4 regions of the Kocuria rhizosphaericola genome follow, and region 1 is predicted to be linked to each of the others. Evidence: riboswitches for the same ligand, from Rfam matches in the RefSeq annotation. Region 1 holds a riboswitch; each other region holds the start of a gene.
The links. Region 1 has a riboswitch for thiamine pyrophosphate ahead of ACH9D2_RS09810 (ECF transporter S component). Riboswitches for the same ligand answer to the same signal wherever they lie in the genome.
Positions count from the first base shown of each region.

Region 2: another riboswitch for thiamine pyrophosphate. It lies ahead of thiM (hydroxyethylthiazole kinase); the one in region 1 lies ahead of ACH9D2_RS09810 (ECF transporter S component).
Region 3: another riboswitch for thiamine pyrophosphate. It lies ahead of ACH9D2_RS03435 (3-oxoacyl-ACP reductase); the one in region 1 lies ahead of ACH9D2_RS09810 (ECF transporter S component).
Region 4: another riboswitch for thiamine pyrophosphate. It lies ahead of ACH9D2_RS02815 (FAD-dependent oxidoreductase); the one in region 1 lies ahead of ACH9D2_RS09810 (ECF transporter S component).

Region 1 covers NZ_JBISWK010000093.1:16,512-21,531, forward strand. Annotated here, with positions in the region: gene ACH9D2_RS09790 (Na+/H+ antiporter subunit E) at 1-233, shown strand, start outside; gene ACH9D2_RS09795 (monovalent cation/H+ antiporter complex subunit F) at 230-502, shown strand; gene mnhG (monovalent cation/H(+) antiporter subunit G) at 499-966, shown strand; gene ACH9D2_RS09805 (DUF4235 domain-containing protein) at 1,025-1,300, shown strand; TPP riboswitch at 1,426-1,545, shown strand; gene ACH9D2_RS09810 (ECF transporter S component) at 1,636-2,256, shown strand; gene ACH9D2_RS09815 (ATP-binding cassette domain-containing protein) at 2,253-3,956, shown strand; gene ACH9D2_RS09820 (energy-coupling factor transporter transmembrane component T family protein) at 3,953-4,750, shown strand; gene ACH9D2_RS09825 (aminotransferase class IV) at 4,758-5,020, opposite strand, start outside.
Region 2 covers NZ_JBISWK010000062.1:2,821-7,840, reverse strand. Annotated here, with positions in the region: gene ACH9D2_RS06490 (bifunctional hydroxymethylpyrimidine kinase/phosphomethylpyrimidine kinase) at 1-812, opposite strand, end outside; gene thiE (thiamine phosphate synthase) at 809-1,492, opposite strand; gene thiM (hydroxyethylthiazole kinase) at 1,489-2,313, opposite strand; TPP riboswitch at 2,356-2,449, opposite strand; gene ACH9D2_RS06475 (nuclear transport factor 2 family protein) at 2,616-3,350, opposite strand; gene ACH9D2_RS06470 (Rne/Rng family ribonuclease) at 3,530-5,020, opposite strand, start outside.
Region 3 covers NZ_JBISWK010000034.1:32,316-37,335, forward strand. Annotated here, with positions in the region: gene ACH9D2_RS03430 (LLM class flavin-dependent oxidoreductase) at 1-1,089, opposite strand, end outside; gene ACH9D2_RS03435 (3-oxoacyl-ACP reductase) at 1,089-1,853, opposite strand; TPP riboswitch at 1,899-2,002, opposite strand; gene ACH9D2_RS03440 (FadR/GntR family transcriptional regulator) at 2,057-2,818, opposite strand; gene ACH9D2_RS03445 (hypothetical protein) at 3,013-3,168, opposite strand; gene eat (ethanolamine permease) at 3,350-4,780, shown strand; gene ACH9D2_RS03455 (glutamine synthetase family protein) at 4,855-5,020, shown strand, end outside.
Region 4 covers NZ_JBISWK010000032.1:50,252-55,271, reverse strand. Annotated here, with positions in the region: gene moeB (molybdopterin-synthase adenylyltransferase MoeB) at 1-642, opposite strand, end outside; gene ACH9D2_RS02825 (thiazole synthase) at 639-1,505, opposite strand; gene thiS (sulfur carrier protein ThiS) at 1,507-1,746, opposite strand; gene ACH9D2_RS02815 (FAD-dependent oxidoreductase) at 1,743-3,134, opposite strand; TPP riboswitch at 3,131-3,234, opposite strand; gene thiE (thiamine phosphate synthase) at 3,250-3,969, shown strand; gene ACH9D2_RS02805 (hypothetical protein) at 4,057-5,020, shown strand, end outside.

The DNA of each region.
Region 1 (5,020 bases):
CCTGGATCAGGATCATGGGCACGCGGGAGGAGCTCGCCGCGCTGCAGGCCGAACGGCGCGGGGACGGAGCCGCCGCCTGTGGGGACAGCGCCGCGATCGGCTCCCCGGTCACCGCGAGCCAGCAGATCGTGGGCGGCCGCCGGGACGACGTCCCTGCCGATCCACCCGCCGATCCACCGGCCGATCCACCGGCCGATCCACCGGCCGCCACCACCGAGGAGGACCGCTCGTGATGGAGATCGCCGTGGCCGTCGCGGCCGTGCTGCTCAGCACGGCCGCCGCGGGCACCCTCTACCGCCTCGCCAAGGGCCCCTCCCTGCTGGACCGCGTGGTGGCCACCGACGTGCTGCTGGCCATCGTCGCGGCCGCTCTCGCCGTGGAGATGGCCTACCACGGCCACCTCAACAACCTGATCCTCATGGTGATCGTCTCGCTGGTCGGGTTCATCGGCTCCGTGACGGTGGCTCGGTTCGCCACCCAGACCGCCGAGCACGGGCGGTGAGCGCCGTGCTGGACACCGCCCTGGACGCCGCCGCGGCCGTGTGCCTCGTGGTCGGCGCGCTGATGTCCCTCGCCGCCGCGATCGGCCTCGTCCGCTTCCCGGACCTGCTGACGCGCATGCACGCCGGCACCAAGCCGCAGGTGTTCGGGCTGCTCCTCATGCTCACGGCGGTGGCCCTGGAGAACCGCGACCCCGCCATGATCCCGCTCATCGTCCTCGGCTGGACCTTCCAGCTGCTCACCGTGCCCGTCTCGGCGCACATGGTGGGACGCTCGACCTACCGGACCAAGCACCTGAACCGCACCACGCTGACCCAGGACGACCTGCAGGCGGTGCTCAACCGTACCGGCAAGAGCACCGCCGGGGCCACCGTGGAGGGCGCCGCCGCGGTGCCCCCGGCGCCGAGCCCGGACGGCCGGCGAGCGGACGGACAGCAGACTGACGGAACGGCGGGGACGCGTTAGGCTGGTCGGGACCGACAAGGCGCACCCGCGTCCCCCGGACGACAAGGAGCATCAGCCCATGAACGACAAAGTCATCGAACTCCTCGGCACCGGTGCCTCACTCGGTGGCGTGGTCCTCTCGCACAAGGTGCTCGGCTCGGTGTGGACGCGCGTCACGGGCAACCCGCCGCCGGCCAAGAACCCGGACCCCAGCGAGACCTGGACGGCCATCATCATCTGGTCCGTCGTGACCGGCCTCGTGGGCACCATCATCAAGGTCGCCGTCCACCGGCAGGTGGCGAAGATGGAGGAGAAGAAGGAGAAGCCCAAGGCCTCGAGCCAGGCCGAGGTCTGAGCCCCGGCGAGCATCCTCGCGAAGGGGCCCGTCCGGGCGGACACCGCAGCGGTGTCCGACCGGACGGGCCCCTTCGTCGTGCGGGGTGTGCACGGCCGGGCGGACGGAGGGGTAGACTGGGTGCCACTGAACGACAGGGGAGCGCCCCGCCGGGAGCACCGGCGCGGCGCTGAGAGTGCGGATCGCCGCAGACCCTCGAACCTGCTCCGGTTAGCACCGGCGAAGGGAGTCGAGCATCTCAGGGGTGTTCCCCGGGAGCGCGCCACCGGCGCGGCCCGGTAGGACCCCGTCCCCTCCTGGCACCGACGGCTCGCTGAGCCCAGGAGGAACCCACCGTGAACACCACCACCCACCGCCCCGCCCGCCGTCCCGGCACGTCCGGCGCCTCGTCCTGGCGCGTGGTCGACATCGTCGTGGCCGCCGTCCTCGCCGCCGTGTGCGCGGTCGTCTTCTGGGCGTGGTCGAACCTGCTCTACCCCGTGGTCGGCACGGCCGCGGTCGCCTACCCGCCCGCCGTGGGCCTGATCGCCGGAGGCTGGCTCGTGGCCGGCGTGCTCGGCGGGCTGATCATCCGCAAGCCCGGGGCCGCGCTGTTCTGCGAACTGCTCGCCGCAGTCATCGAGGGCTTCCTGGGCACCCACTTCGGCTGGACCGTGGTCATCTCCGGCCTCGTGCAGGGCATCGGGGCCGAACTCGTCTTCGCCGCCCTCCGCTACCGCCGGTACAACGCCGCCGTGGCCGCCGCCGCCGGCGCCGTCAGCGGGATCTTCCTGGGCGTCAGCGAGAACCTCCTCTACAACTACGAGTGGGCGCTCGGCCACCAGGTGGTCTACGTGGTCCTCGCCGCCCTCTCCGGCGCGGTGCTCGCCGGTCTGCTGATGTGGGCCGTGGTGAAGGCGCTCGCGGCCACGGGCGTGCTGCAGGGCCTGGCCTCGGGCCGGGTCGCGCGGCGATGACCGCCCCGGCGGTGCGGCACCCCGGCGCGCCCGCCACCGCGGGGGCGCGGGTCGAGGCCCGTGGCTTCGGCTGGCACCACCCCGGCCGGGACGCCCCCGCCCTGCGGGGCGTCGACCTCGTGCTGGAACCGGGAGAGCGGGTGCTCCTGCTGGGGCCCAGCGGGGCGGGCAAGTCGACCTTCCTGCACGCCCTCGCGGGAGTCCTGCACGACGACGACGGCCTCTCCCGCAGCGGAGAGCTGCTGCTCGACGGCACACCGCCGGACCTGGCGCGAGGCCGCGCCGGCCTCGTGCAGCAGGACCCCGAGTCCCAGGTGGTGCTGTCCCGGATCGGCGACGACACCGCCTTCGGCCTGGAGAACCTCGCCGTTGCCCGCGAGCAGATCTGGCCGCGGGTGCGCGCGGCGCTCGACGACGTGGGCCTCGACCTCCCGCTCGACCACTCCACCGCGGCCCTGTCCGGCGGGCAGAAACAGCGCCTCGCGCTCGCCGGCGCTGTGGCCATGAGCCCCGGGCTGCTGCTGCTCGACGAGCCGACCGCGAACCTGGACCCCGCCGGCGTGCGGCAGGTCCGCGACGCGGTGGTCTCCTGCCTCGACCGCAGCGGGGCCACGCTCGTGGTCGTGGAGCACCGTGTGGCCGTGTGGGCCGAGGTCGTGGACCGCGTCGTCGTGCTCGGCCACGACGGGGGGATCACCCACGACGGGACCCCGGGGCAGGTGCTGGGCGCCGCGGCCGACGAGCTGAGCGGGGCGGGGGTGTGGGTCCCCGGCCGGGTCCCGGCCACGCGCGCGCCCGCGAGTCCGTGCGCGGACGGCCGCCCCGGGGAGGGCGGCGAACCGCTGCTGAGCGCGACCGGTCTGGGTGTCTCACGGGTCCAGCCCTCGGCGCGCCGGCTGCGCGCCCGGCGGCGGGCGCGGCGCAGGGGCCGCCCCGTGGACGACGCCGCGACGGGCCGGAACCTGCCCGTCGCGGCGGCCGACATCGGCCTCAGCCTGCGCCGCGGCCGGGCGCTCGCGCTGACCGGGCCCAACGGCGCCGGCAAGTCCACGCTCGCGCTGACGCTGGCGGGCCTGCTGGCCCCCGTGCGCGGCACCGTGACCGCCCACCCGGACCTCGACCGCGGCGCGGGTCCGGACCCTCTGGAATGGAGCGGCCGGGAGCTCGTGGCCCGCGTCGGGACGGTCTTCCAGGAGCCCGAGCACCAGTTCCTGCGCGCCACCGTGCGCGCCGAGCTCGAGTACGGACCCCGGCTGGCGGGCACGCCGGTGGCCGAGCGGGAGCGCCGCACGGACGAGCTGCTCCGTCGGCTGCGCCTCGGCCACCTGGCCGAGGCCAACCCCTTCACCCTCTCCGGGGGTGAGAAGCGGCGGCTGTCCGTGGCGACCGTGCTGGCCACGGACCCGGACGTCCTGGTGCTCGACGAACCCACGTTCGGCCAGGATGCCCTCACCTGGGCCGAGCTCGTGGACCTGCTCGTGGAGCTCGTGGACGCCGGCACGGCCGTGCTCGCGGTGACCCACGACGAGGACTTCGTGCGCGCGCTCGGGGCCGAGGTGCTGGAACTCGGCACGCCGGACGCCACGGCCCCCGGCGCACCCGACCGGTCCGAGGCCCCTCCGGCCCCGCCCGCCGGGACCCCGGATCCCGCCCCGTGCGGGGCGCCGGACTCCCGGCCGGCGCGGGAGCCGGCCCGGTGAGCGCGCCGTCGATCGCCCCGGTCGTCCGCGGCTCCCTGCTCGGCCGCGCGAACGCCGTGGTCAAGCTGGCGGGGGCGCTGCTGCTCACCGTGGTGCTCGTGGTCAGCGCGGACCCCGTGACGTCCGGGCTGGTGCTGCTGGGCGAGCTCGGACTGCTGGCGCTCGCCGGCCGGCGAACGCTCGCGCTGCTGCCGCGGGCCTGGCCCGTGCTGCTGGCGGCCCTCGTGAGCGGGTGGGGAACGGCCCTGCTCGCCGAGGACTCCGGACCGGTGCTGCTGGACCTGGGGATCACCGAGCTCTCGGCCGGCTCGGTGGCCGCGGGCACGGCGATCGCCCTGCGCGGGGTCGCGCTGGCCCTGTCGGGGCTGCTCGTGGTGCTCAGCACCGACCCCACGGACCTCGCCGACGGCCTGGCCCAGACGGTCCGGCTGCCCGTGCGCTTCGTGCTCGCCTCGCTGGCGGCGCTGCGTCTGGTGGGCGTGATGTTCACGGAGTGGACCACGCTCGCGATGGCCCGCCGGGCCCGCGGCGCCGGCTCCGGGCACGGTCCGGTGGGCGTCCTGCGGGAGTTCGGCGGCCAGGCATTCACGCTGCTGGTGCAGTCGTTGCGCCGTGCCACCCGGCTGTCGGTCAGCATGGAGGCCCGCGGCTTCGGGGCGGGCCCTCGCACCTGGGCCCGCGTCCCCGGGTACTCCTGGCGGGACGTCGTGGTCCTCGGCGGGTGCACGGCCGCGGCGGCGGTGGGCCCGGCGGTCTCCGTCCTGCTCGGGACGCACCGGTTCATCTGGGCCTGAGCCCGGATCAGGCCTGCGAGACCCAGCTCGTCACGAGCCGGGTCAGCTCGGGGTCCACCGGCAGCGGCTGGTGGTCGAGCCGGCGCACCGGCACCGCGAGCCGGACGCTGGAGACCAGCCACACGGCGTCGGCCTCCATGAGGTCCGCCGGGTACAGCGGTCCGTATCCGAGTTCCCAGCCGTCCCGGCGGGCGGCGCCGAAGATCTTGGCCTGCGTCGTTCCGGGCAGGATCCCGTGCGAGGGCTCCGGGGTCAGCAGGGTGCGGCGGC
Region 2 (5,020 bases), on a different contig from region 1:
TCCTGGACGTGGTGGAAGTGGTGGACGGGGCCGCTCCCGTGGCCGACGGAGAGCTCCCCGGAGGCCTCGAGGGCCCCGCGCAGCCAGTCCCGGGCGATCCGCAGGCTCCGGGGCCAGTCCCCGTGCCGGGCCTGGAGCGTGGCCAGGGCCGAGGAGAGGGAGCACCCGGTGCCGTGCGAGTTCTCGGTGCGCACGCGGGCGCCGTCGAACGCCACGAGGGGCTCCGGGTCGTCCGGGCCCACGAGGGCGTCGGGGGTCCGGTCCCCGGTGAGGTGCCCGCCCTTGACGAGCACCAGGGTCCCGTGGGCGCGGGCCAGGCGGTGGCCCTGCGCGAGGGCCGCCTCCCACGACGACGCCGTGTCCTCCCCGGCGAGCACGGCGAGTTCCTGCAGGTTCGGGGTGATCAGGTCGGCGAGACCCAGCATGGAGCGCAGTGCCTCCTCGGCGTCGGGCTCGAGCAGGCGCCCTCCGGAGGTCGCGACCATGACGGGGTCCAGGACCACGACCGGCGGCCGGTGGGTCCCGAGCCACCGCGTGACGGCTTCGATGACCGGCACGGAGCCGAGCATCCCGATCTTCACGGCGTCGATCTCGACGTCCTCCGCGACCGCGTCGAGCTGGGCGGTGAGGAACTCGACGGGCGGGACGTGGATGGAGCGCACGCCCACGGTGTTCTGGACGACGACGGCGGTGACGGCGCTCATCCCGTAGCCGCCCATCGCGGCGATCGACTTGAGGTCGGCGTGCTGGCCGGCCCCGCCCGTGGGGTCGGTGCCGGCGACGGCCAGGACGCGGGGCACGCGCGGGGTCACGGGGCCACCTCCTCGGCGGGCACGGCGGCGAAGGCCCGCGCGTAGCGGGCGGCCGCGGCCGTGGGGTCGGGGTGGGCGCAGATCCCGGAGACCACGGCCAGCCCGGCGGCGCCGGCGGCGCGCAGGGCGGGGGCGTCCTCGACCCGCACTCCGCCGATGGCCAGGCACGGCAGGGTGGCGCGGGCCGCGGCGCGGGCGAAGCCCTCGAGGCCCAGCGGCGCGGGGTGGTCGGGCTTCGTGCGGGTCGCCCGCACCGCTCCGACGCCCAGGTAGTCGACCGTGCCGGCGGGCAGCGCGGAGGCGGCGTCGAGCTCCTCCGCCGTGGCGGCGCCCAGGCCGAGCACGGCGTCGGGACCGCAGATCCGCCGGGCGAGCGCCACGGGCAGGTCCGACTGGCCCACGTGCACCCCGGCCACGGGGGCGCCGGCCGCGCGGGCGGCGAGGTAGACGTCCGCGCGGTCGTCCACGAGCACGGGCACCTGCCGGCCCACGCGCTCGGCGACGGCCGTCAGCAGGGCGACGAGTTCCCGGACCGGCGCGTCCTTCTCACGGACCTGGACCATGGTGGCGCCCCCGCGCACGGCGGCCGCCACGACGTCCGGGACCGTCCGGGGCGCGCTCAGGACGCTGTCCGTCACCAGGTGCAGGGACAGGGCGGCGGGGTCGATACGCGGGCTCACCGGGCGTCCTCCTCGCGCACGAGCCCCGCCCGGGCGGCGATCCGCTCCGGCGTCACGGCGTGCAGCCGGTCCAGCAGCGCCACGGCGAAGGACCCGGGCCCGGCGGAGTCGGCGGCCGCGTCCTCGGCCGCGAGCGTGTACACCGTGGTGGCGGCCACGGCCGCCGCGGCCGGGTCCGCGCGCACGGCGGTGAACGCTGCCATGAGGGCGCCCAGGGCGCAGCCGCCGCCGGTGATGCGGGTCAGCAGGTCCGTGCCGTGCGGGACCCGGACGACGGTGCCGTCCGGAGAGCGCACGAGGTCCACGGGCCCGGACACGGCCACCGCCGAGCCGGCCCGCACGGCGAGCGCGGCGGCGGCGTCCCGGGCGGCGTCGACGCCGTGGGTGGCGTCCGTGCCGCGCCCTCCCGTGCCGCCGGCGAGGGCCATGACCTCGGAGGCGTTGCCGCGCACGATCGCCGGCCGGAGCTCGAGCAGGTCACGGGCCAGCGCGGTCCGCACGGGCAGGACGCCCACCGCCACCGGGTCCAGGACCCACGCCCGGCCCGCGCGGCGCCGGGCCCCGACCGCCTCGTAGGCGGCACCGCGCTGCTCGGCGGTGGGCGTGCCGGTGTTGACGAGCAGACCGTCGGCGAACTCGGCGAAGACCCCGCCCTCACCCTGGATGTCGGTCATCGCCGGGGACGCACCCACGGCGAGCAGCGCATTGGCGGTGAAGTTGGTGACCACGGCGTTGGTGATGCACTGCACGAGCGGAGCCGCGGAGCGCAGGTCCTCCAGGGCCGCGGCGGCGTCCTCGGCGAGCGCGGGGTCCGGTGGCACCGGCCGGGCGGCTCCTGGTGTGCGGGCGGAAGTGGGTACGGCATCGCGCATCTGCGACATCCCTTCGCTAGTACTGGCTAGATCAGGTTCGACGGGTGTGTTCTCAGCCGCTCGAGCGGCACCCCGTGTCAGTTCGTCCCACCAGTCTAGTGGTCGAGGGAGCCCGGACGAGGAGGGCCCGGCGGCGGGGCCGGGGCTCCGCCGCTGGCCTGACCGGCGGGGCGGCCGCCCGGACGAAGGGGCACGCTCGTGATCCCCTCCCCCGGCCCAGCACCGTCAGGCTGCGAGAGAGATCCTCACAGTCAGAAGAAGCCGTTCCCGTGCGGCATCCGCTCCGGGACGGGCTGGCAGACCTCCCAGTGCTCGAGGATCCGACCGTCCGCCACCCGCCACAGGTCGTAGCAGCCGGCCGGGACGGGGTCGCCGTGCTCCGCACCGCCGTTGCCGCGACCGAGCAGGGCCTCGGTGACGGTCAGCACGAAGTCGCCCTCACCGAGCACCCGGCGCAGGGTGCCCCGGGTGATCCGCTCGTCCGGGTCGGCACCGTGCTCCACGTAGCGCGGGTCGCGGGCCAGCTCCTCGAGGGCGTCCCGGTCGGCACCGATGAGCCGTTCGTGCACCCACTCGGTGAGCAGGGCCTTGTTCGCGGCCGTGCGCTCGTGCCCGGTGGTCTCCCGGGGGCCGTCGGTCCGGCGCCTCCCCGCGGATCCGCCGGGCAGAGGTGCCAGGGCATCCCAGTGCTCGGCGATCTTCCCGTCCTCCACGCGGAAGACGTCCACCGCCACCGTGGGCTCGGGGCCGAAGCCGTGGTACACGCAGTGGACCGCGACCATGTCGCCGTCCTCGAGCACCCGCAGGGGCTCGAAGCGGAAGTCGTCGGGCAGCTGCTGGAACATGGCTCGGAGCCCCTCCGTGCCGTCGGGCGCGAGCGCGGAGTGCTGCCGGTAGTCCGGGGCCCAGTGCCGGTCGACGGACGAGGCGTCCCGGTCGCCGAAGAGTTCGCGGCCCGCGGTGAGTACGATCTGTTTGCTGCTCATGGCCATCCCCTGGGCACTGCGGGCCGGGGTTCCGACGGATCGGCCCGGTCGGTCGGCCCGCATGTCGTGCGTCCACGCTACCCGGGCCGTGCACGGCCCGACAGGGATGCGGACCGTGTGACGACGGAGGACCCCGACCGTGCTGGTCGGGGTCCTCCGTCGTGCTGCGGCGGGGCGGCTCAGCCCTGCTCGGCGGGCCGGCCGCTGGTGAGGTCCTCGGCCTTGACGCCGACGCCGACGACGGTCGGCGTCCGCCCGGAGGACTCCTCCGGGGAGCGCTGGGCGACGGCCTTGGCCTCGTGCCGGGCGCCCTCCGCGGTGGCCGCCCGGCCGGCGGTCACCTCGGCCTCTCCCGCTCGGGCCGCCGGAGCCGAGGCCCGCCGGGAGCGACGGCGCGGGCGCGCCGGCTCGGCGTTCGCCTGCTCCGGAGCCTGTACCGGGGCGGGAGCCTGCTGCGCCGTGCTCTCCCGCGCGGCGTTCTCCTGCTCGCCGGTCCCCGCACGATCGTCCTCCGCCGCGGTGTCCTGCTCCGCGGTGTCCTCCGCGGCGGTTTCCTCAACAGCGGTGCCGTCCTGGGGAGCGGAGGCGTCTTCCGGCGCCTTGTGCTCGAAGGCCTCCGCGAGGGAGTCCAGGCTCAGCGGCCGGGCCTCGGCGGGCTCCTCCACGGGGGCGTGGCCCTGCGGCAGCTCGATGACCTCGCCCTTGATCGTCAGGCGCGAGCCCTGCTCGGCCGGCGACCCGTCGGCGGGGACCTGGTCCGGTGCGGCCGGGACGGGACTCTCCTCCGTCTCCTGCTGCTGCTCTGCCACGTCCGTGCCCTGACCGCGGTTGCGGCTGCGCTTGCCGCGCCGCTTCTTCCGGGAGCGTCCCGAGCCCTCGGCCCGGGACTCCGCCGGCGGGGCGGTCTCCTCGGCGCGGGCCTGCTCCTCCGCGGCGGCCTCCTCGTGATGGGTGGCGGCGGCGATGGTCGCGAACGCCGTCCGCGCGGCCTCGGCCTTGGCCTTCTCCGCGGGATCCGGCTCGCCGGAGCGCTGCTCCGTCCGGGCAGGCTGCTGCTCGTTCCGGCCCCCGCGGCCGCGCTTGCGCTCCGTCCGGTTGGGACGCTGGTCGCGGGACTCCCCCGTGGCGCCGCCGGAGCGGCCCTCGAGCGGGTGGTCGTGGACCACCACGCCGCGACCGGCGCAGTGCTCGCACGGCTCGGAGAACACCTCGAGCAGGCCGGTGCCCATGCGCTTGCGCGTCATCTGCACGAGGCCCAGCGAGGTCACCTCCGCCACCTGGTGCTTGGTGCGGTCCCGGCCCAGGCACTCCACCAGCCGGCGCAGCACGAGATCCCGGTTGGCCTCGAGCACCATGTCGATGAAGTCGATCACGATGATCCCGCCGATGTCCCGCAGCCGCAGCTGCCGCACGATCTCCTCGGCGGCCTCCAGGTTGTTCTTGGTGACGGTCTCCTCGAGATTGCCGCCGGAGCCGGTGAACTTGCCGGTGTTCACGTCGACCACCGTCATCGCCTCGGTCCGGTCGATCACGAGCGAGCCGCCCGAGGGCAGGAAGACCTTGCGTTCGAGCGCCTTCTGGATCTGTTCCTCCACGCGGTAGTTCACGAACAGGTCCTCGTCCTCGTCCCACTTCTTGAGCCGGTCGAGCAGGTCCGGTGCGACGTAGGT
Region 3 (5,020 bases), on a different contig from region 1:
CCCGCCTCCGGCGGCCAGCCGGCCCAGCAGCTGCCGCACCGTGGGGCGTTCGACCGCCACGATCCGCAGGATCGTGGCGTACCGGCCTTGGGGCCCGGTGAAGGCCTCGAGCGGGGCCAGCTCCGGGACCGGGGCGTCCAGCTCCCAGCCGCTGCAGTCCTGCTGGACGAAGGCGGACAGCTGGGCCAGGGACTGCTCCACGGGCAGCAGGGCGTCGACCTCGGCCTGCTTGGCCCGGGCCTCCTCCTCCGTGGAGCCCACGTAGGCGACCAGGCCGGGCATGACGGCCACGGACCCCGGGTCCCGCCCGGCCGCGGCGACGCGCCGCTTCAGGTCCGTGGTGTGCTCCCGGGCGCTCTCCAGGTCGTAGGCCACGGCGTAGATGCCCTCCGCGTGGCGGGCGGCCAGGTCCCGACCCGGCCCGGAGGCGCCCGCCTGGAAGAGGACCGGGCGCCCCTGGGGCGGGCGCGGCACGGTCAGCGGCCCGTCCACGCGGAAGTGCTCGCCCGCGTGGTCGATCCGGCGCACCCGGTCCGGGTCGGCGTGCAGACCGCGCCGGTCGCCGACCACGGCGTCGTCGGCCCAGGAGTCCCACAGCCGCAGGGTCACGTCGACGAACTCCGCCGCCCGCGCGTAGCGCTGCGCGTGCGGCGGCATCCCGGGCAGGCCGTGGTTGCGCGCCTCGGCGTCGAACATGGAGGTGACCACGTTCCAGCCGGCCCGGCCGCGGCTGATGTGGTCCAGCGAGGCCAGCAGGCGGGCGGCGTGGAAGGGCGTCCAGAAGGTCGTCGACACGGTGCTGATGAGCCCGATCCGCTCCGTGGCGCGGGCCATGGCGGACAGGGCCGTCAGCGGTTCGAGGAACCACCGGGGCCCGACCCCCACGTCGCCGGCGCTGTGCCCGTCGGCGAGGAACACGGCGTCGAAGAGGCCGCGCTCGGCGGTGCGGGCGAGATCCTCCCAGTGGGCGATGTCCCCGAGCCGCTCCACGGAGGAGTCCGGGTGCCGCCAGGCGGCCTGGTGGTGGCCCGCGCCGAAGAGGAAGGCGTTGAGGTGCAGCTGTCGCGGCGCGGTCGCGGCGGCCCCCATCAGTCGAGGACCAGTCCGCCGTCGACCACCAGATTCTGTCCGGTGACCGAGCGGGCCCACGGCGAGGCGAAGAACAGGAGGGCGTCGGCGAACTCGGCCGGGGTGGTGACGCGACCCAGCGGGGTGCCCGCCGCGATCTGGTCGAAGACCTCCTCGGGCGTGGCGGCGCTCGCGTCGGTGGTGCGCAGCAGTCCGCCCGAGGCCATGTTGACCGTGACGCCGTGCGGCCCGAGGTCCTTGGCCAGGGTGCGGGTCAGCGACAGGAGCGCGGCCTTGGCGGCCGTGTAGTCGTGGTAGGGCACCACGGGGTTCTGGAAGAGGTTCGTGCCGATGTTCACGATCCGGCCGAAGCCCCGTTCCCGCATGCCCGGGAGCGCCTGCTGGGTGGTGTTGAGCGCCCCGCGGACGCTGCCGGAGAACTGGGCGTCGAACTCCTCCCAGCGGATGCCCTCCGCCGAGGAGCGGGCGTCACCGTTGAAGGAGAAGTCGGCCAGCGCGTTGTTCACCACCGTGGTGACGGGGGAGCCGAAGTGCTCCCGGGCCGCGCGCAGCAGGTCCGCCACCTGCCCGGGGTCGGTCACGTCGGCGCGCAGGGCCACGGCCCGGTCGGGACCGTACCGGTCCACGAGCTCCTCCGCGGCCGCCCCGCTGGTCCGGTGGTTGACCACGACCCGCGCGCCCTGGGCCGCGAAGGCCTCGACGACGCTGCGGCCGAGACCGCGTGCCCCGCCGGTGACGAGGACGACCTGTTCTGCGATCTGCATGGGACTCCCTGGGGTCAGGGCGAGGAGACGCGGGGCCGGCCACGGCGGGCCCCGACAGGACATCCCTTCGCCAGTACGAACTGGATCAGGTTCGACGGGTGTCATCTCAGCCGGCTCGTCGTGCGGCGCCGGCACCCCGTGTCACTGCGGACGAGTATAGGCACGCCGTCCCGGGATCCGCCCGGTCCTCCGCGGGCGGCAGCTCAGACCGGACGGCGGCGGTCACCGGGGGCGTCGTCGTCGGGAGGCTGCGCCCCGTGCCCGAGGAAACCGCGCAGCAGCGCGGCCGTGCCCTCGAGGTGCGCGAGGGAGGCGGCCCGGGCGGCGGGGGCGTCCCCGGCCAGGACGGCGTCCGTGAGCTCGCGGTGCTGGCGGTCGGAGTGCTCGAGGTTGACCGGCAGCAGAGGGATCCGGTCCAGCAGGTCGCTGGCCCGCGAGCGCACCTCCGCGACGGCGCGGACCAGGCTGGGGCAGCCGCCCAGCTCGGCGACCGCGATGTGGAAGCGCGCGTCGGCGGGACGGTAGTCCTCCGGGGAGCTCTCCTCGACCTGCCGGAGGCACGCGAGCAGGTGCTCCCGGGCCGCCGCGCTGAGGGACGCCGCCGCGGCCAGCTCCGCCGCGGCGGGCTCGACGACGGCGCGGAACACCAGCACGTCCTCGACGTCCGCGGGATCCACGGGAGGGAGGGTCTCGTCCGGCAGGGCGGTGCGGCCGGTCACGAAGGTCCCGCCGTACCGGCCGCGCACCACCTCCAGGACCCCTGCGGCCTGGAGCTCGTGCAGGGCCTCCCGCAGCGTGGCGCGGGAGATCCCGAGCATCGCCGCGGTCTCCCGCTCGGGCGGGAGCCGCTCGCCCTTGCGGAACAGGCCGAGCCGGATCGAGTCGAGGATCCGCTCCACGGCCTCCTCGAAGGCGTTGCCCTGGCGCACCGGGCGGATGCGGGGGTGCTGGACGGGATCGCTCACGGCGGCGCTCCTCCCTGCGGTACGACGTGCGCCCATCGTGTCACGGGCCCCCGGGGCCGACGCCGCGTCGTGTCCCCGGGACCGACTCCGCGGGAACGGCGCCCGCTGTGCCGGGCGGCGTCACGAGCAGGAGCGGGGGGCCGCCCGGCCCGGGCAGCCCCCCGCTCCATCCAGCGGGAACGGCCGCCGAGCTCCTAGTGGGTGAGATCGATGGCGACCACGCCCACCGCGATGATCAGCGCGACGGAGACGAGGAAGCCCGCCGCGATGGCGATGAACGCCCAGGAGCGGGCGGAGCCGGAGTTCTGGGAGCCGGGGCGGTCGGGAGCAGATGCGCTGGTCTTGTTCATGCCCACCATTCTGCGACATCCGCAGGGCCGTCTCCACCGGGCCGGGGCCCCACGCGCCGCTCGACGCTCGTCCGGCCCTGCGACGCAGGGTCTTGACGGGGCGGAGAGCAGCCCACAGACTGTGACCACTCGCGCCATATGTCTGTTTTCAGACCTTTGTGGAACCCGGAGGGATCGTCCCATGCCCGACTCCCCATCACAGCCCGACCGCACCGACGAGTACTTCCAGCACCGCCAGCTCCGCTCCGGGGCTGCCGGCTGGGTGCTGCTCGCGGGCCTGGGCATCGCCTACGTCATCTCCGGGGACTTCTCCGGCTGGAACATCGGGCTCTCCGAGGGCGGGTGGGGCGGGCTGCTCATCGCCTTCGTGCTCATGGGCCTCATGTACACCTGCATGGTCTTCGGCCTCGCCGAGCTCTCCTCCACCCTGCCCACGGCGGGGGCCGGCTACGGCTTCGCCCGGCGTGCCCTCGGCCCCCTCGGTGGTTTCGCCACCGGGATGGCCGTGCTCATCGAGTACGCCGTGGCCCCCGCGGCGATCGCCACGTTCATCGGCGGCTACATCGAGGCGCTGGGCCTGTTCGGGATCACCAACTCCTGGCCCGTGTACCTCGTGACCTACCTCGTGTTCATGGGCATCCACATGTACGGGGTCGGCGAGGCCCTCAAGCTGATGTTCGGGATCACGGTGATCGCGGTGTTCGCGCTGGGGGTGACCGTCGTCGCGCTCGTGCCGCACTTCGACGCCGCCAACCTCTTCGACATCGTCCCGAACGACGCCGTGGGGGCGAGCGCGTTCCTGCCCATGGGGTACGCGGGGGCGATGGCGGCCCTGGTGTACGGGATCTGGTTCTTCCTGGCGATCGAGGGCGTGCCGCTGGCCGCCGAGGAGACCGCCGACCCGCGCCGCGACATGCCGCGCGGGATCATCGTGGCCATGGCCTTCCTGCTGGTCTCCGGCGCGCTGATGCTCGTCCTCGTCCCCGGAGCCGCGGGCTCGGAGGCCATGAGCACCTCGGACAACCCGTTGCCGGAGGCCATCCGCACGGTCGCCGGGGCGGACAGCGTCATGGCCGGCATCGTGAACTACGCGGGTCTGGCCGGTCTGGTCGCGAGCTTCTTCTCCATCATGTTCGCCTACTCCCGGCAGCTGTTCGCCCTCTCCCGGGCCGGGTACCTGCCCCGCTGGCTCTCGCTGACCGGCAAGCGCAGGACCCCGTGGGTCGCCCTCATCGTGCCGGGCACCGTCGGCTTCGTGCTGGCTGCCGCGACCGGCGACGGCGGACTGCTCATCAACATCGCGGTCTTCGGCGCCACCGTCTCCTACGTGCTGCTGAACCTCTCCCACATCGTGCTCCGGCTTCGGGAGCCCGACCTCCCGCGCGGCTACCGCACCCCGGGCGGCGTGGTCACCACCGGCATCGCCCTGGTGCTGGCGCTCGTGGCCGTGGTCGCGACGTTCCTGGTCGACGTGCTCGCCGCGTCCATCACCGCCCTCGTGTTCGTCGTCTTCCTCGCCTACTACTGGTTCTACAGCCGCCACCGCCTCGTGGGCCACGCCCCCGAGGAGGAGTTCGCGCAGATCCGCACCGCCGAGGCGGACCTGCACTGACCCCCAGCCCCGCCCGCCACCCACCCCAGAGACCTCAGCGCACCCACCGACCTCAGCGACGAAGGACCGGACCCATGACCGAGACTCCCCAGCACCCCCGCAACGACCGGATGCTCACCGTCGATCAGCTGCGGCAGCACGTCGCCGACGGGCTCGTGGACACCGTGGTCCTGGCCTTCACCGACATGCAGGGCCGTCTGCAGGGCAAGCTCAACCACGCGCAGTTCTTCCTGGACTCGG
Region 4 (5,020 bases), on a different contig from region 1:
GACCGAGCCGATGGTCGCGGGGAGCATCCCGAAGACCCCGCCCTCCGCGCAGCTGGGCACCTCCCCGTCCGGCGGGGCCTCGGGATAGAGGTCCCGGTAGGTGGGCCCGTGCCCGGCCCAGAAGACGCTGACCTGTCCCTCGAAGCGCAGGATGGAGCCCCACACGCACGGCGTGCCGGTCAGGGCGGCGGCGTCGCTGACCACGTAGCGGGTCGTGAAGTTGTCGGCGCCGTCCAGGACCAGGTCGTACTGGCGGAGGATGTCCACCGCGTTGTCCGCGCCCAAGCGGACGGGATGGGTGCGGACCTCGACCAGCGGGTTGAGCGCGGTGACGGCGTCGGCGGCGGACTCGGCCTTGGGCCGGCCGACGTCGGCGGTCGTGTGCACCACCTGGCGCTGCAGGTTGGAGAGCGCCACGACGTCGTCGTCGACGATCCCGATGGTCCCCACCCCTGCCGCCGCGAGGTACTGCAGGGCCGGGGAGCCCAGACCCCCGGCGCCGACGACGAGCACGCGGGCGTGGCCCAGCCGCCGCTGGCCGAGAGGCCCGATCCCGGGCAGGGTCAGGTGCCGTGCGTAGCGTTCGAGCTCCTCCCGGCGCAGCTCGGGGCCGGGCTCCACGAGCGGGGGCAACGGGCTCACGGCCGCTCCCCCAGGGGGGCCCAGTCCCCGCGCGGGACGTCCGCCGGGCCGGAGGCCGGCGCGTCCGGATCGATCCGTCCGGCCATCGGCGAGGACGCCTGGGCGTGGCGGCGGGCGGGGATGCGCCCGGCACGGGCCGCGAGCCGGCCGGCGACCACGGCGTGGCGCATCGCGGTGGCCATCGCCACCGGGTCCTGGGCGCGGGTGACGGCGCTGGCCAGCAGCACGGCGTCGCAGCCCAGCTCCATGGCCAGGGCCGCCTCGGAGGCGGTGCCGATCCCGGCGTCGAGCACCACGGGCACCGACGCCCGGGCGGCGATGAGCTCGATGTTGTGCGGGTTGAGGATCCCCAGCCCCGTGCCGATGGGGGCGCCCAGGGGCATCACCGCCGCCGCGCCCAGGTCCTCGAGGCGGCGGGCCACGGCCGGGTCGTCGGAGGTGTAGGCGAAGACCTTGAAGCCGCGGGCCACGAGCTGCTCGGTGGCGTCGAGGAGCTCCACGACGTCGGGCAGCAGCGTGTCCTCGTCGGCGATGACCTCGACCTTGACCCAGTCGGTCTCGAGGGCCTCGCGGCCGAGCTCGGCGGTCAGGAGCGCGTCCCGGGCCGTGTAGCACCCGGCGGTGTTCGGCAGGATCCGGATGTCGTTGCGCTCGAGCAGCGCGAAGAGGGAGTCGCCCTGGCCGGGGGCGTAGCGGCGCAGCGCCACGGTGGTCAGCTCGGTGCCGGAGGCTGCCAGCGCCTGCTCGAGGATGTGCAGCGAGCTGAGGCCGCCGGTGCCCATGATCAGCCGGGAGGACAGCTCCGTGCCGTCGAGCACGAGCGGGTCGTGATCAGCGGTCGGCTCGGGGTGCGGTCCGGTCACGTCAGCCTCCTTGGACGGCGGTGATGATCTCGACGGCCTGGCCCTCCGCCACGGGGGTCCGCCGCCAGCGGCTGCGGGGCACGACCGCGGCGTCCACGGCCACGGCCACGCCGAGGCGCCCGCCGTCGAGCGGGGCGCCGTCGGGGCCCAGGGCCCGGCCGACGGTCTCGGCGACGAGGTCGACGACGGTCGCGTCCTCCGTCACGACGTGCGGACGGCCGTTGAGGGTGATGGCGGTCATCGGGTGCTCCTGCTCCGGGGGCCGGGTCCGGCGGTGGCCGGTTCGGGGTCCCCTCGACGGGCCTCGACAGGGCGGTCGAAGCGGTGCGGGTCGGTGCTGGCGAGGTGCTCGGCGTCGGCGGCCGGATCGGCTCCGGACCCGCCGGTCGCGAGCTGCGCGGCGAGCCGGGCGGCCAGCGGGGCGAGCAGGACGCCGTGGCGGAAGTAGCCGGTGGAGACCACGAGTCCCGGCACGAGCGAGCCGTCAGGGTTGCGGACCCGGCCCAGGTACGGGATGTCGTCCGGGGTGCCGGGCCGGGCGCGGGCCAGCACCTCGACGAGCTCGAGGTCGGCGACGCCGGGCACGAGCGCCTGGGCGTCGCGCAGCAGCCGGAACACGCCGCCGGCGCTGGGGCCGGTCAGGTCGTCCTCGCGGGAGGTCGCCCCGATCACCACGGTGCCGTCCGTCCGGGGCACCAGGTAGACGGGCACTCCGTGCACCAGGCCGCGGACGGTGCGCTCGAGCAGGTCGGGGGCCCCGGCGGGGACCCGGGCGCGCAGGACGTCCCCGTGCACGGGCCGCAGGGGCGGGTGCCAGTCCTCCGGCAGCCCGTCGAGGTCGCCGAGGCCCGTGCCGGGGGCGAGGACGGTCCAGGTCGCCGAGACCATCCCGCCGTCGGCCAGGCGCACGCCGGTCACGGCGCCCTCGGCGTTGCGGCGCAGTCCCGTGGCGAGGCAGTGGACGAGGTGGGCCGGTCCGCCGTCGCGCGCAGCCGAGAACTCGGGGAGTCCCGGGGGCTCCAGCGATTCCGGAGACTCCGCGGACTCCGGGGGCTCGGGGAGCTCCGGTGCGACGAGGGCGGCGAGCAGTCCGGCCACGAGGCGGCGCGGGTCCACCTGGTGGTCGTCGGGGATCCGGAACGCGGCGGACAGCCGCGGGCTCAGAGCGGGCTCGAGGGCCCGGGCGGCGCGCAGGGGCAGCTGCTCCACGGTCATGCCGTGGCGCCCCTGCAGCTCGCGGAGGTCCGCCAGGGCCTGCCGGTCGGCGGCGTCCACGCCGCAGACCAGGGTCTCGGTGGCACGGTGGCCCACCGTCCCGCCGGCGGCCTGCTCGAGGGCGGCCACGAACGCCGGGTACTCGGCGGCCGAGGCGATCATGAGGGGGTACAGGGGCTCCTGCTGGTACTGCACCTCGCTCACCGGGGCGAGCATCCCTGCCGCGGCGCGGCTGGCGCCGGAGCCCGGCTCGGGGTCCACCACGACCACGGAGCGGCCGCGCCGGCGCAGCTCCCAGGCGGTGGCCAGGCCGATCACCCCCGCGCCGACCACGGCGACGTCGGCCCGGACGTGCTCGGGCTGCTCGACCAGCGGGTGGGGCGCGGTCGCCGGGGCGGGGTGCGCGGAGATCACTCGGAGACGTCCTTTCCTACGGCGGCATGACCCGCATCAGGTGTGGCGGTCGGCGCTGGACGCCCTCTCAGCCCCCGGTGGGGCTCCCGCAGAACCGCTGACCTATCATCAGCGTGTGACCCAGTCTACCCATGACGCCTCCACCCCCGCCGAGTCCTCCCTGCGAGAGACCCGGGCCGCGAAGCTCCTCGCCGCCCGGCTGTACGTGTGCACGGACGCCCGCCGGGACCGGGGCGACCTCGAGGAGTTCCTGCACGCCGCGTACGCCGGTGGCGCGAACATCGTCCAGCTGCGGGACAAGAGCATCGACGCGGACGAGGAGATCGCCGCGCTGCGGCTGCTGGGCCGGGTCGCCGCCGAGTACGACGCCCTGTTCGCCGTCAACGACCGCGCCGACATCGCCGCGCTGGTGGGCGCCGACGTCTTCCACGTGGGACAGCACGACCTCTCCCCCGCGCAGGCCCGGCAGCTGCTGGGCCCCGACGTGCTGATCGGCCGCTCCACCCACGACCTCGACCAGGCCCGGACGGCGCTCGAGGACCCGGACGTCGACTACTTCTGCACGGGCCCCGTCTGGGCCACGCCCACCAAGCCCGGGCGCCCCGCCACCGGACCGGGGTTCGTCCGCGCGGTCGCCGAGCTCACGGAGGCCCGGCTCGCCGCGGACCCGGAGATCCTGCCCGTGCCGTGGTTCGCCATCGGCGGCATCGACGAGCCGCGGCTCCCGCAGGTCCTGGAGGCCGGGGCGCGCGGCGTCGTCGTCGTCCGCGCCGTCACCGAGGCCCCCGACCCGCGCGTCGCCGCGGGGCAGCTGCGCAGCCTGCTCCCCGCCTGAGCGCGGTCCGGTTCCCCTCCGGCTCCCCGCCGCCGCACAGCACGTTCTGAGAGCATGGACCCACGGACGACGACGGAGAGGTGGCCCATGGACCCCGAGCTCGACCCCCAGGTGCGGCACGCGGTGGAGCGTCCCGCGGAGACCGCTCGTGGCCCGGAGGACGTGCAACTGCGCGTCCGGCTGGCCGGTGAGCCCGCCCGCCGCGCGCTCGGCACCCATTGGGAGCAGGGCGCCCCGGAGGACGCCGCGCCGAGCGACGACCGGCTCGCCGCGGCCGTGCTGCTCGCCACCCTCTTCGGGGACACGTTCTGGCTGGAGCGCGCCGCCCGGCTGCCCAGCGACGTGCCGGGATGCCCGTCCGCCCCGCCGGGCGGGCTGCTGGAGCTGACCCGGGTGCCAGGTGCCCGGGCGGCCCTGGCCCCCGTGCTCGAGCGCCCGCTGCTGACCGGTCTCCTGGAGTGGGGCACCAACCCCCTGCCGGAGCAGCCCCCGCTCGCCGTGGCGCGGGCCGCCCGGGACCTGGGGATCCCCGACGACGGGCGCGTCTACCGGGTGGTGCGCCGCCGCGCCGAGCGTTTCCTGGCGCGGGAGCACGACGGGTCCGAGCCGCTCGAGCAGTTCGTGACCCTGCTGACCGAGGCGGAGCAGGGCCACCGCGAGGACGGGCCCGTACTCTCGGGCGAGACGCTGCCCCCGGCGCCTCCGCCGCCGGCCCCGCCCTACGCGCCGGGCCCGCCCGCGACCGGCGGCCCGGGCGCGCCGGCGACGGACACCTCTCAGCCGGACGTCCCTCCGCCGGGCGCACCCCAGGCCCCGCAGTGGGGCGTGAGCCCCGCGACACCGGCTCCCCCGCCGCCCGGGCAGTACCCGGGCCAGGGCGCCCCCGGTCAGGGCGCTCCCGGGTACGGTGCGGAGGAGCAGCCGCCCACGGGACCGGCAGCCGGTGGGCAGGGACCCTCCGGCCCGGTGTTCGGTCCCGGCCCGGGCGGGTGGCCGCCGCGCCCGGCCGAGCCCGAGGAGGACGACTCCGACAACCTCAAGGCGTGGGGCA